2 regions of the Variovorax sp. 05T418 genome follow, and region 2 is predicted to be linked to the other one. Evidence: predicted binding sites of a transcription regulator. Region 2 holds the regulator's gene; the other holds the start of a gene.
The links. Region 2 encodes sigma-54, which starts transcription at its own class of promoters, with help from an activator protein. Its sites were predicted from a motif close to TGGCANGNAANCTGCTTT; they were not measured.

Region 1: the regulator sigma-54 is predicted to act here: its motif matches at 2,435-2,452, upstream of AC1DMS_RS19030 (TorF family putative porin).

What each region holds. Positions count from the first base shown of each region.
Region 1 covers NZ_JBFTLJ010000009.1:105,836-110,166, forward strand. Annotated here, with positions in the region: gene AC1DMS_RS19020 (ammonium transporter) at 1-1,134, opposite strand, end outside; gene glnK (P-II family nitrogen regulator) at 1,157-1,495, opposite strand; gene AC1DMS_RS19030 (TorF family putative porin) at 1,566-2,390, opposite strand; gene AC1DMS_RS19035 (YifB family Mg chelatase-like AAA ATPase) at 2,608-4,161, shown strand; gene AC1DMS_RS19040 (serine/threonine-protein kinase) at 4,190-4,331, opposite strand, start outside.
Region 2 covers NZ_JBFTLJ010000011.1:81,637-85,967, reverse strand. Annotated here, with positions in the region: gene AC1DMS_RS21695 (LysE family translocator) at 1-49, shown strand, start outside; gene AC1DMS_RS21690 (phospholipase D family protein) at 60-1,664, opposite strand; gene AC1DMS_RS21685 (RNA polymerase factor sigma-54) at 1,675-3,267, opposite strand; gene lptB (LPS export ABC transporter ATP-binding protein) at 3,285-4,079, opposite strand; gene lptA (lipopolysaccharide transport periplasmic protein LptA) at 4,076-4,331, opposite strand, start outside.

The sequences.
Region 1 (4,331 bases), on a different contig from region 2:
CATCAGGCCGACGTTGCCGGCGGCCGGGGTGATGGCCACCAGGCCTGCCACGGCGCCTGAAGCGGCGCCCAGCATCGAGGCCTTGCCGCGCATCAGCGCTTCACCGATGCACCATGCGAGCACGGCAGCGGCCGTGGCGGTGAAGGTGTTCATGAAGGCGAGCACGGCGCTGGTGCCGGCTTCCAGGGCCGAACCGGCGTTGAAGCCGAACCAGCCGACCCACAGCAGCGAAGCGCCGACCATGGTGAGCGTGAGCGAGTGCGGCGTGAAGGCTTCCTTGCCGTAGCCCACGCGCTTGCCGATCACGAAGGCGCCCACCAGGCCCGCCACGGCGGCGTTGATGTGCACCACGGTGCCGCCCGCGAAGTCGAGCGCGCCCCACTGCCAGATCAGGCCGGCCTTGGCGTTCTGTGCGTCCACCACGTTGGCGGCGGTGTAGGCGTCCGGGCCCATCCAGAACCAGACCATGTGCGCGAGCGGCGCATAGCTGAAGGTGAACCAGATGACCATGAACAGCAGCACGGCCGAGAACTTGGCGCGTTCCGCGAAGGCACCCACGATCAGGCAGCAGGTGATGCCGGCGAAGGTGGCCTGGAAGGCGGCGAACAGCAGCTCGGGGATGTAGACGCCCTTGCTGAAGGTGGCGCCGGGCGCGAACACGCCGGTGGCCGGATCGAAGATCCCCTTCATGAAGAGCCGGTCGAATCCGCCGAAGAAGGCGTTCCCCTCGGTGAACGCGAGGCTGTAGCCATAGATGAGCCACAGCACCACGATCATCGAGAAGGTGACCATCACCTGCATCAGCACCGACAGCATGTTCTTGCTGCGCACCAGGCCGCCGTAGAACAGCGCCAGGCCGGGAACGGTCATCATGATGACGAGCAGCGTGGACAGCATCATCCAGCTGGTGTCACCCTTGTTGAAGGAAGGAGCGGCAGGCGCCGCGGCGGGCGCTGCTTCGGCAGCCGCAGCGGGTGCGGCGGCAGCCGGAGCGGCCGCAGGTGCCGGAGCAGCGGCTGCGGGCGCGGACGCCGCCGGCGCCTCGGGCGTGGCAGCAGGCGCCTGGGCGAAGCTCGCCGTGCCTGCAGCGAGCAGGCTCAGGCCGAGCGCGAGAGAAACAAGCAGTTTTTTCATGGTTGTTGTTTTCCGGGCTGGATCAGAGGGCTTCGCGGCCGGTTTCACCGGTGCGGATGCGAACGACCTGCTCGAGGTTGTAGACAAAAATCTTTCCGTCGCCGATCTTGCCGGTGCGCGCCGCGCCCTCCACGGCTTCGATCACGCGGTCCACGAGGTCGTCGGACACCGCCGCCTCGATCTTGACCTTGGGCAGGAAGTCGACCACGTACTCCGCGCCGCGGTACAGCTCGGTGTGGCCCTTCTGGCGGCCGAAGCCCTTGACCTCCGTGACCGTGATGCCCTGCACGCCGATGGCCGAGAGGGCTTCGCGCACCTCGTCGAGCTTGAACGGTTTGATGATGGCTGTGACCAGCTTCATGATGACTTTCTCCTTCTTGGATGGAATGGATGGTGCGGCAGCTTGGGCCGCACCTTGTTCTTGTGCCTGCTTACAGGGTCTTGCTGAGCGTAACGATGAAGCGCGCCTTGTTGGGCGAATAGGTGGTCTGACCGAAGGTGCCGAAGCCGAGGTCGACGCCCGGGTTGGACACGGCCAGGTACGAGCTCTTCTTGTTGGCGCCCTGGATCGAGCCGGCCAGTGCGAGGCCGCTGCCGAAGTCGTACGACACGCCCACGTTGTAGTCCACGTAGCTCTTGTAGCCCAGGCTGCGGATGTCGCTGGACATGTGGGTGTAGCCCACGGCGGCCTTCAGCGTGAGCTTGGGCACGATCTCCTTGCTGTAGGCCAGGTTCAGGTAGCCGGTGTTGGTGCCCTTCAGGCCCGAGCCGGCCTTGTTGCCCGCGTAGCCGAAGTAGTCCTTCGACACCGTGTGCGAGTATTTCAGCGTGAACGAGCCGATGGCCTCGTCGGCCCAGGTGCCGGCGCCGTACAGCTCGGTGGTGTTGCCGGCGGAGTTGCCCGGGTAGATGTAGGTCAGCGCGCCCACGTCCATGTCGAAGGGGCCGGCCTTGAACTTGTAGCCGCCGTAGATGTCGCTCTCGATGCTGTTGCCCTTGAGCCAGTTGACGCTGGAGTTCCAGTTGCCCACGTAGAAGCCGGTCTCGCCGAAGGCGTAGTCGAAGCCGCCCTGGATCGCGGGCTTGAAGCCCTTGGTCTTGGCGTAGTCGTTCTTCCCGATCATGTCCTGGTCCTGGCCGCGGAACTTGTAGTTGCTGGTCAGTGCCACATTCCCCGTGAGCTGTGCGCTCGCAAGCATCGGCAGGGCAGCAAGGGCGGCCACGGCCATTGCCTGGGCGAATTTACGGTGCATCATCGAGACTCCTCGGAGTTGGTTGGATTGTTGGGGGACACCGTCTCATAGCAGGGAGCGTGCCAAAGTGCACGTTTTGCCCTGCGGCACGGCGGCCGCCCCCGCACCTGCAACCCAGGCGAAATAGTTACAAGCGTGTTCAGTTGCGGTACCCCATGGGGCACCGCGGTGCATGAGCCCGGCCAAAAACGGGCGCACCACAATGGTGAGAGGGAGTGGAATGAGCCTGTCTTTGGTGCAAAGCCGCGCTTTGCTTGGGCTGGAAGCGGCCAGTGTCACGGTCGAGGTGCATCTGGCGAACGGCCTGCCGAGCTTCACGCTCGTCGGGCTGGCGGAAACCGAGGTCAAGGAGGCGCGCGAGCGGGTGCGCTCGGCCATCCAGAACGCCGGCCTGGAGTTTCCGAACAACAAGAAGATCGTCGTCAACCTGGCGCCGGCCGACCTGCCCAAGGATTCCGGCCGCTTCGACCTGCCGATCGCGCTCGGCATCCTCGCGGCCAGCGGGCAGATCCAGCCTGCGCTGCTGGCGGGCCATGAATTTGCCGGCGAGCTCTCCCTTTCAGGCGAACTGCGGCCGGTGCGCGGCGCGCTCGCCATGGCGCTGGCCCTGCACACGAGCGGCATCGCGACACGGCTGGTGCTGCCCGCCGCAAGCGCCCAGGAAGCGGCGCTGGTGCCCGGCAGCGAGGTGTACGGCGCCAGGCACCTGCTGGACGTGGTGCAGCGCTTCATGCCCGAGGGCGCCGCGCTGCCGCAAGGCGAGGAACAGCAGCAGCAGCAGCCCGCCGCCGACGGCTGGGCCCGCGTGCACGCCGCAGCCGCGGCGGCCGCGCCGCTCTATGCCGACCTGGCCGACGTCAAGGGCCACGCCGGCGCCAAGCGCGCCCTCGAGATCGCCGCCGCGGGCGGGCACAGCCTGCTGATGGTCGGCGAGCCCGGCTCGGGCAAGTCGATGCTGGCGCAGCGCTTTGCCGGCCTGCTGCCGCCCATGAGCGTCGACGAGGCGCTGGAGAGCGCGGCCGTGGCCAGCCTGGCCGGCAGTTTTTCGGCCGCGCGCTGGATGAACCGGCCGACCTCGGCGCCCCACCACACATCGAGCGCCGTGGCGCTGGTGGGCGGCGGCTCGCCCCCGCGGCCCGGCGAGATCTCGCAGGCGCACCATGGCGTGCTCTTCCTAGACGAGTTCCCGGAGTTCGCGCGCTCGGCCCTCGAGGCGCTGCGCGAGCCGCTGGAGACGGGCACCATCACCATCGCGCGCGCCGCCCGTCGCGCCGAGTTTCCGGCGCGCTTCCAGCTGGTCGCGGCCATGAACCCCTGCCCTTGCGGCTACCTGGGCTCGACGCTGAAGGCCTGCCGCTGCACGCCGGACCAGATCTCGCGCTACCAGGCCAAGCTCAGCGGCCCGCTGCTGGACCGCATCGACCTGCACATCGAGGTGCCCGCGGTGTCGGCGCAGCAGCTCATCGATGCGCCGCCCGGCGAATCCACGGCCAGCATCCGCACCCGCGTGGTGGCCGCGCGCGAGTTCGCGCTGCAGCGCCAGGGCAGCCCCAACCAGGCGCTGCAGGCCGGCGCCATCGACAAGCATGCCGCACTCGACGATGCGGCACGCAAGTTCGTCTACAACGCCGCCGCCAAGCTCGGCTGGTCGGCGCGCAGCACGCACCGCGCGCTCAAGGTGGCGCGCACCGTGGCCGACCTGGCGGGCGCCGAATCGGTGGGGGTGGTGCATGTGGCGGAGGCGGTGCAGTACCGCAGGGCGCTGCGGAACTGAGCGCCCCCGCCAAGGCGCAGAGCAGCGCCTACTTGAACTCGTGGCTCACCACGGGCGCCGACTTGCTGTCCTGCACCGTCACGCGCTGGCGGTAGACGTCGAGGTCGCCGTTGCGCACTTCGATGTTGTAGATGCCCGGGCGCAGCGAGAGCGACTTGAGCGGCGGGCTC
Region 2 (4,331 bases):
GGTGCTGCTGGGCCTCAAGCTGCTGTCGGGCGTGCGCAGCAGCAGCTGAGCCGCGCGGACTACAGCAGGCTCTCGGGCGTCAGCGGCGCCAGCATCTCGAGCATGGTGCGGCCCCAGAAATCGGAGTCGGGCTCCTCGTTCAGCACGGTGGTCCGGCCGGCCTCCTCCTCGCTGATCCACTCGATGCGCGCATTGCCGCTGTCCTTCGCAAAGCGCAGCCGGTAGGCGCCCTGCTGCTTCAGCACCTCGATGAGCTTGAGCGTCTGCTGCGCCATCTCGGGGCTGCGGATGAACAGGCCGATCTCGGTGTTGTGCGTTTCGGAGCGCGGGTCGAAGTTCATCGAGCCAACGAAAAGAACCTGCCGGTCGATCACCGCCGACTTGGCATGCAGCCGCCCCACCGAAGTGCCGAACAGGCCGAGGCGCACGCTGCGACGCGTGCGCGTGGTGCTCAGTTCGTACAGCTCGGCGCCGAGCTCGAGCATCTCGGGCCGGTAGCGGCGGTAGGCGGTGTGGACCAGCGGCTCGTCGGTGGCGGCGAAGGAATTGGTGACGATGCTGATCTTCACGTTGCGCCGGCGGATCTCGCGCATCACTTCGAGCCCCGCCTTGCCCGGGATCAGGTAGGGCGAGACGATGGTCACCTCGGAGCGCGCGCGGCGCATCTGCTCGACCACGTTGTAGCGCACGCTGTCGACGTCGAGCAGCGGCACGCCGCCGTACGAGGCGGTCTTGCCGATCACGCGCTCGGGCGAATCGGCATACGCCTCGGCCAGCGTCCAGATCAGGTCGAGCTTGCCGGCATCCAGGTCTTCGGCGATCGGGCTGTAGCCGAGCAGGTCGTTGGGCGCGGGCCGGGGCGGCGGCGGCGTGGTGTCCGGGCCGGTGGCGGTGTCGAAGCGCTTCTGCAGCTCGTCACGTGTCAGTGTGCTGGCCACCACCGACTGGACCGGCCGCACATAGACGCTGTTCCAGTACTGGTCGAACAGCGCGCCCAGGCGCGGAATCAGCGCGCCGGCGACGAAGGTATCGAGATCGAGAAAATTCTCGCCCGCCGTGCGCCTGAAATACTGGTTGCCGATGTTGCGCCCGCCCGCCACCGCCATCGCGCCATCGGCGATGAAGAGCTTGTTGTGCATGCGCCGGTTGACGCGGCTGAAGTCGAACAGCGAGGCGGTGAAGCGCCTGAGCAGGCTGCCGCGCCCGGCCGGAAAGGGATTGAACAGGCGCAGCTCGACATTCGGCGTGGCGGCCAGGCCGAGCAGCAGCTCGTCCTCGCCCGAGGTGTAGAGATCGTCCATCAGGAGCCGCACGCGCACGCCGCGCCGGGCCGCATCGCGCAGCGCGCGCAGCAGGTAGCGGCCGGTCTCGTCGTTCTCGATCTGGTAGTACTGCACGTCGAGCGTGCGCTGGGCGCGCCGCGCGAGCTGGATGCGCGTGTCGAAGGCGAAATCGCCGCCCGGCATCAGGCGAAAGCCGCTCAGGTCGGGGTCGGGCTGCGAGGCCAGCGCGATCTTGCCGAGCGCGGTGTCGGCCGAGGCGGCCATGGCCCGGGTGCCCGGGCGCGGCGCCTCGTCGGGCAGGGTGGCGCAGCCGGCGAACAGCAGCACCGCCGCCATGGCGAAGACCCATTGCCCACAGCGCGACAGCAGGCGACGGGCCATCGGCGGCTTTCTACAGCGCCTTGCGGAGGTTGGCGGGCGCGATGCGCAGGGCCTCGCGGTACTTGGCCACGGTGCGGCGCGCGCACTCGATGCCCTGCTCCTTGAGCATCTCGGAGATCTGGCTGTCGGACAGCGGCTTCTTGATGCTCTCGGAGCTCACGAACTGCTTGATCAGCGCGCGCACCGCGGTGCTCGATGCATTGCCGCCGGTCTCGGTGCCCAGCGCCGAGCCGAAGAAGTACTTGAGCTCGACCGTGCCGAAAGGCGTGGACATGTACTTGGCCGTGGTCACGCGCGAGATGGTCGATTCGTGCAGGCCGAGTTCGTCGGCAATCTCGCGCAGCACCAGGGGTCGCATCGCGAGCTCGCCGTGCACGAAGAAGCTCTTCTGCCGCTCGACGATGGCGTTGCTCACGCGCAGGATGGTGTCGAAGCGCTGCTGGATGTTCTTGATGAACCAGCGCGCCTCCTGCAGCCGCTGCGACAGCGCCTGGCTGCCCTCGCCCTTGTGCGACTTGAGCGCGCCGGCATAGATGTCGTGCACGCGCAGCCGCGGCATCACTTCGGGGTTGAGCATGACGCGGAACTTGGCATTGGTGCCGCGGCCGATCTTGGTGACGATCACGTCGGGAATCACGATGTTGCGCTCGACATCGACAAAACGGCGGCCCGGCTTGGGCTCCAGGCGCGAGATGACCTGCAGCGCCGAGCGCACCAGCTCTTCGTTGGTGCGCGTGAGCGTGGCCAGGCGCTTGAAGTCGCGCCGCGCGAGCAGCTCCATCGGCTGCTTGCAGATCGCGATGGCGGTCTTGCGCACCAGCGCCTGTTCCTCGGTCTCGCTTTCGCTGGCGAGCGCGCGCAGCTGGATGCAAAGGCATTCGCCCAGGTCGCGCGCGCCGACGCCGGCCGGCTCCAGGCTCTGCAGCAGGCCGAGCGCCACCTGGAAGTGGTGCACCAGCTCGTCGAACTGGTCGTTGTCGTCGCCCGCGAGGCCCGAGGCCAGCGCCGGCAGGGAGTCTTCGAGATAGCCGTCGTCGTTGAGCGATTCGATCAGGAAGCGCAGCGCGGCGCTGTCGTTCTCGTTGAGCCGCAGGCTCAGCGCCTGCCGGTGCAGGAAGGACTGCAGCGACTCCTGGCTGCGCGCGAGCTCGGTGGCGTCGGCGCGCTCGTCGTCGCCCAGGTTGTTCTGGCGCGCGGGGGCATCGCTGCCCCATTCGCTGTCGTCGGGCGCCATGTCGACGGTGCCGTCGCCTTCCCAGTCGGGCTCGCGCTCGGTGGCGTCGGCGGCGGGAACCTCGGACTCGGCCGTGGAGGCGGTTTCGCTGGACGTGGCGGTCGCGCTGCTGGCCGGGGCCGAGCTGAATTCGCCCTCGGCGGCTTCACCGGCCTCGTCGCGCGGCACCGGCGTGTCGATGGCGTCGAGCCCGAATTCCTCGCGCGCGGCTTCTTCCGCGGTGCGTTCGAGGAACGGGTTCTCGTCCAGCATCTGCTCCACTTCCTGGCTCAGTTCGAGCGTGGACAGCTGCAGCAGCCGGATCGACTGCTGCAGCTGGGGCGTGAGCGCCAGGTGCTGCGAAACGCGAAGGGACAGCCCTTGCTTCATGGAGACCGACTCCTCCCTTACATCCGGAAGTGCTCGCCGAGGTACACCCTGCGTACTTCGGCGTTGTCGACGATCTCCGAGGGTGTGCCTTGTGCCAGCACATGCCCGTCGCTGATGATGAACGCGTGATCGCAGATGCCCAGCGTTTCACGCACGTTGTGGTCGGTGATGAGCACGCCGATGCCGCGCTCCTTCAGGAAGCTGATGATCCGTTGGATTTCGATCACCGCGATCGGGTCGATGCCGGCAAAGGGCTCGTCCAGCAGGATGAAGCGCGGCTGCGTGGCCAGCGCGCGGGCGATCTCGACCCGGCGCCGCTCGCCGCCCGAGAGCGCGAGCGCGGGCGAATCGCGAAGATGGTCCACCCGCAGGTCGGCCAAAAGGCCCGAGAGGCGCTCCTCGATGCGCTGCTTGGTTAGCGGCGCGGGCTTGCCGCTGGCGTCGGGCTCGCGCTGGAGCTCGAGCACGGCGCGCACGTTTTCCTCGACCGTGAGCTTGCGGAAGATCGAGGCTTCCTGCGGCAGGTAGCTCAGGCCCATGCGCGCGCGCCGGTGGATCGGCATGTGGGCGATGGGCTCGCCGTCGATGGTGATCTCGCCCGCATCGGCCCGCACCAGCCCCACGATCATGTAGAACGAGGTGGTCTTGCCGGCGCCGTTGGGGCCGAGCAGCCCGACGACCTCGCCCTTTTGCACGTCGAGCGAGACATCCCGCACGACCTTGCGGCTGCCGTAGCTCTTCTGCAGGCCGCGCACCACCAGGCGGCTGCCCGGCGTGCCGTCGGCGTTCTGGGTTCCAGCGGCTTCGATCACTTGCGCCTTTCCCCGTCGCCGCCCAGCGTGGTGCTCGAGCGCAGGCCGGCACCGGGTGCCGGCTGGGGCGCGGCCGCCGCTGGCGCGGCCCGTCCGCCGGCGGGCGCCGAGGCTCCGGGCGCCGGCGCGGTGGCGCTCTTGGGCGTGAGGATGGTCCGCACGCGTCCGCCTGGGGGTGCGTTCACGCCCGTGTTGGGCGGCACGGTGGAACCGTTGACCGTGTAGGTGTCGTTGCTCTGGTCGTAGACGATG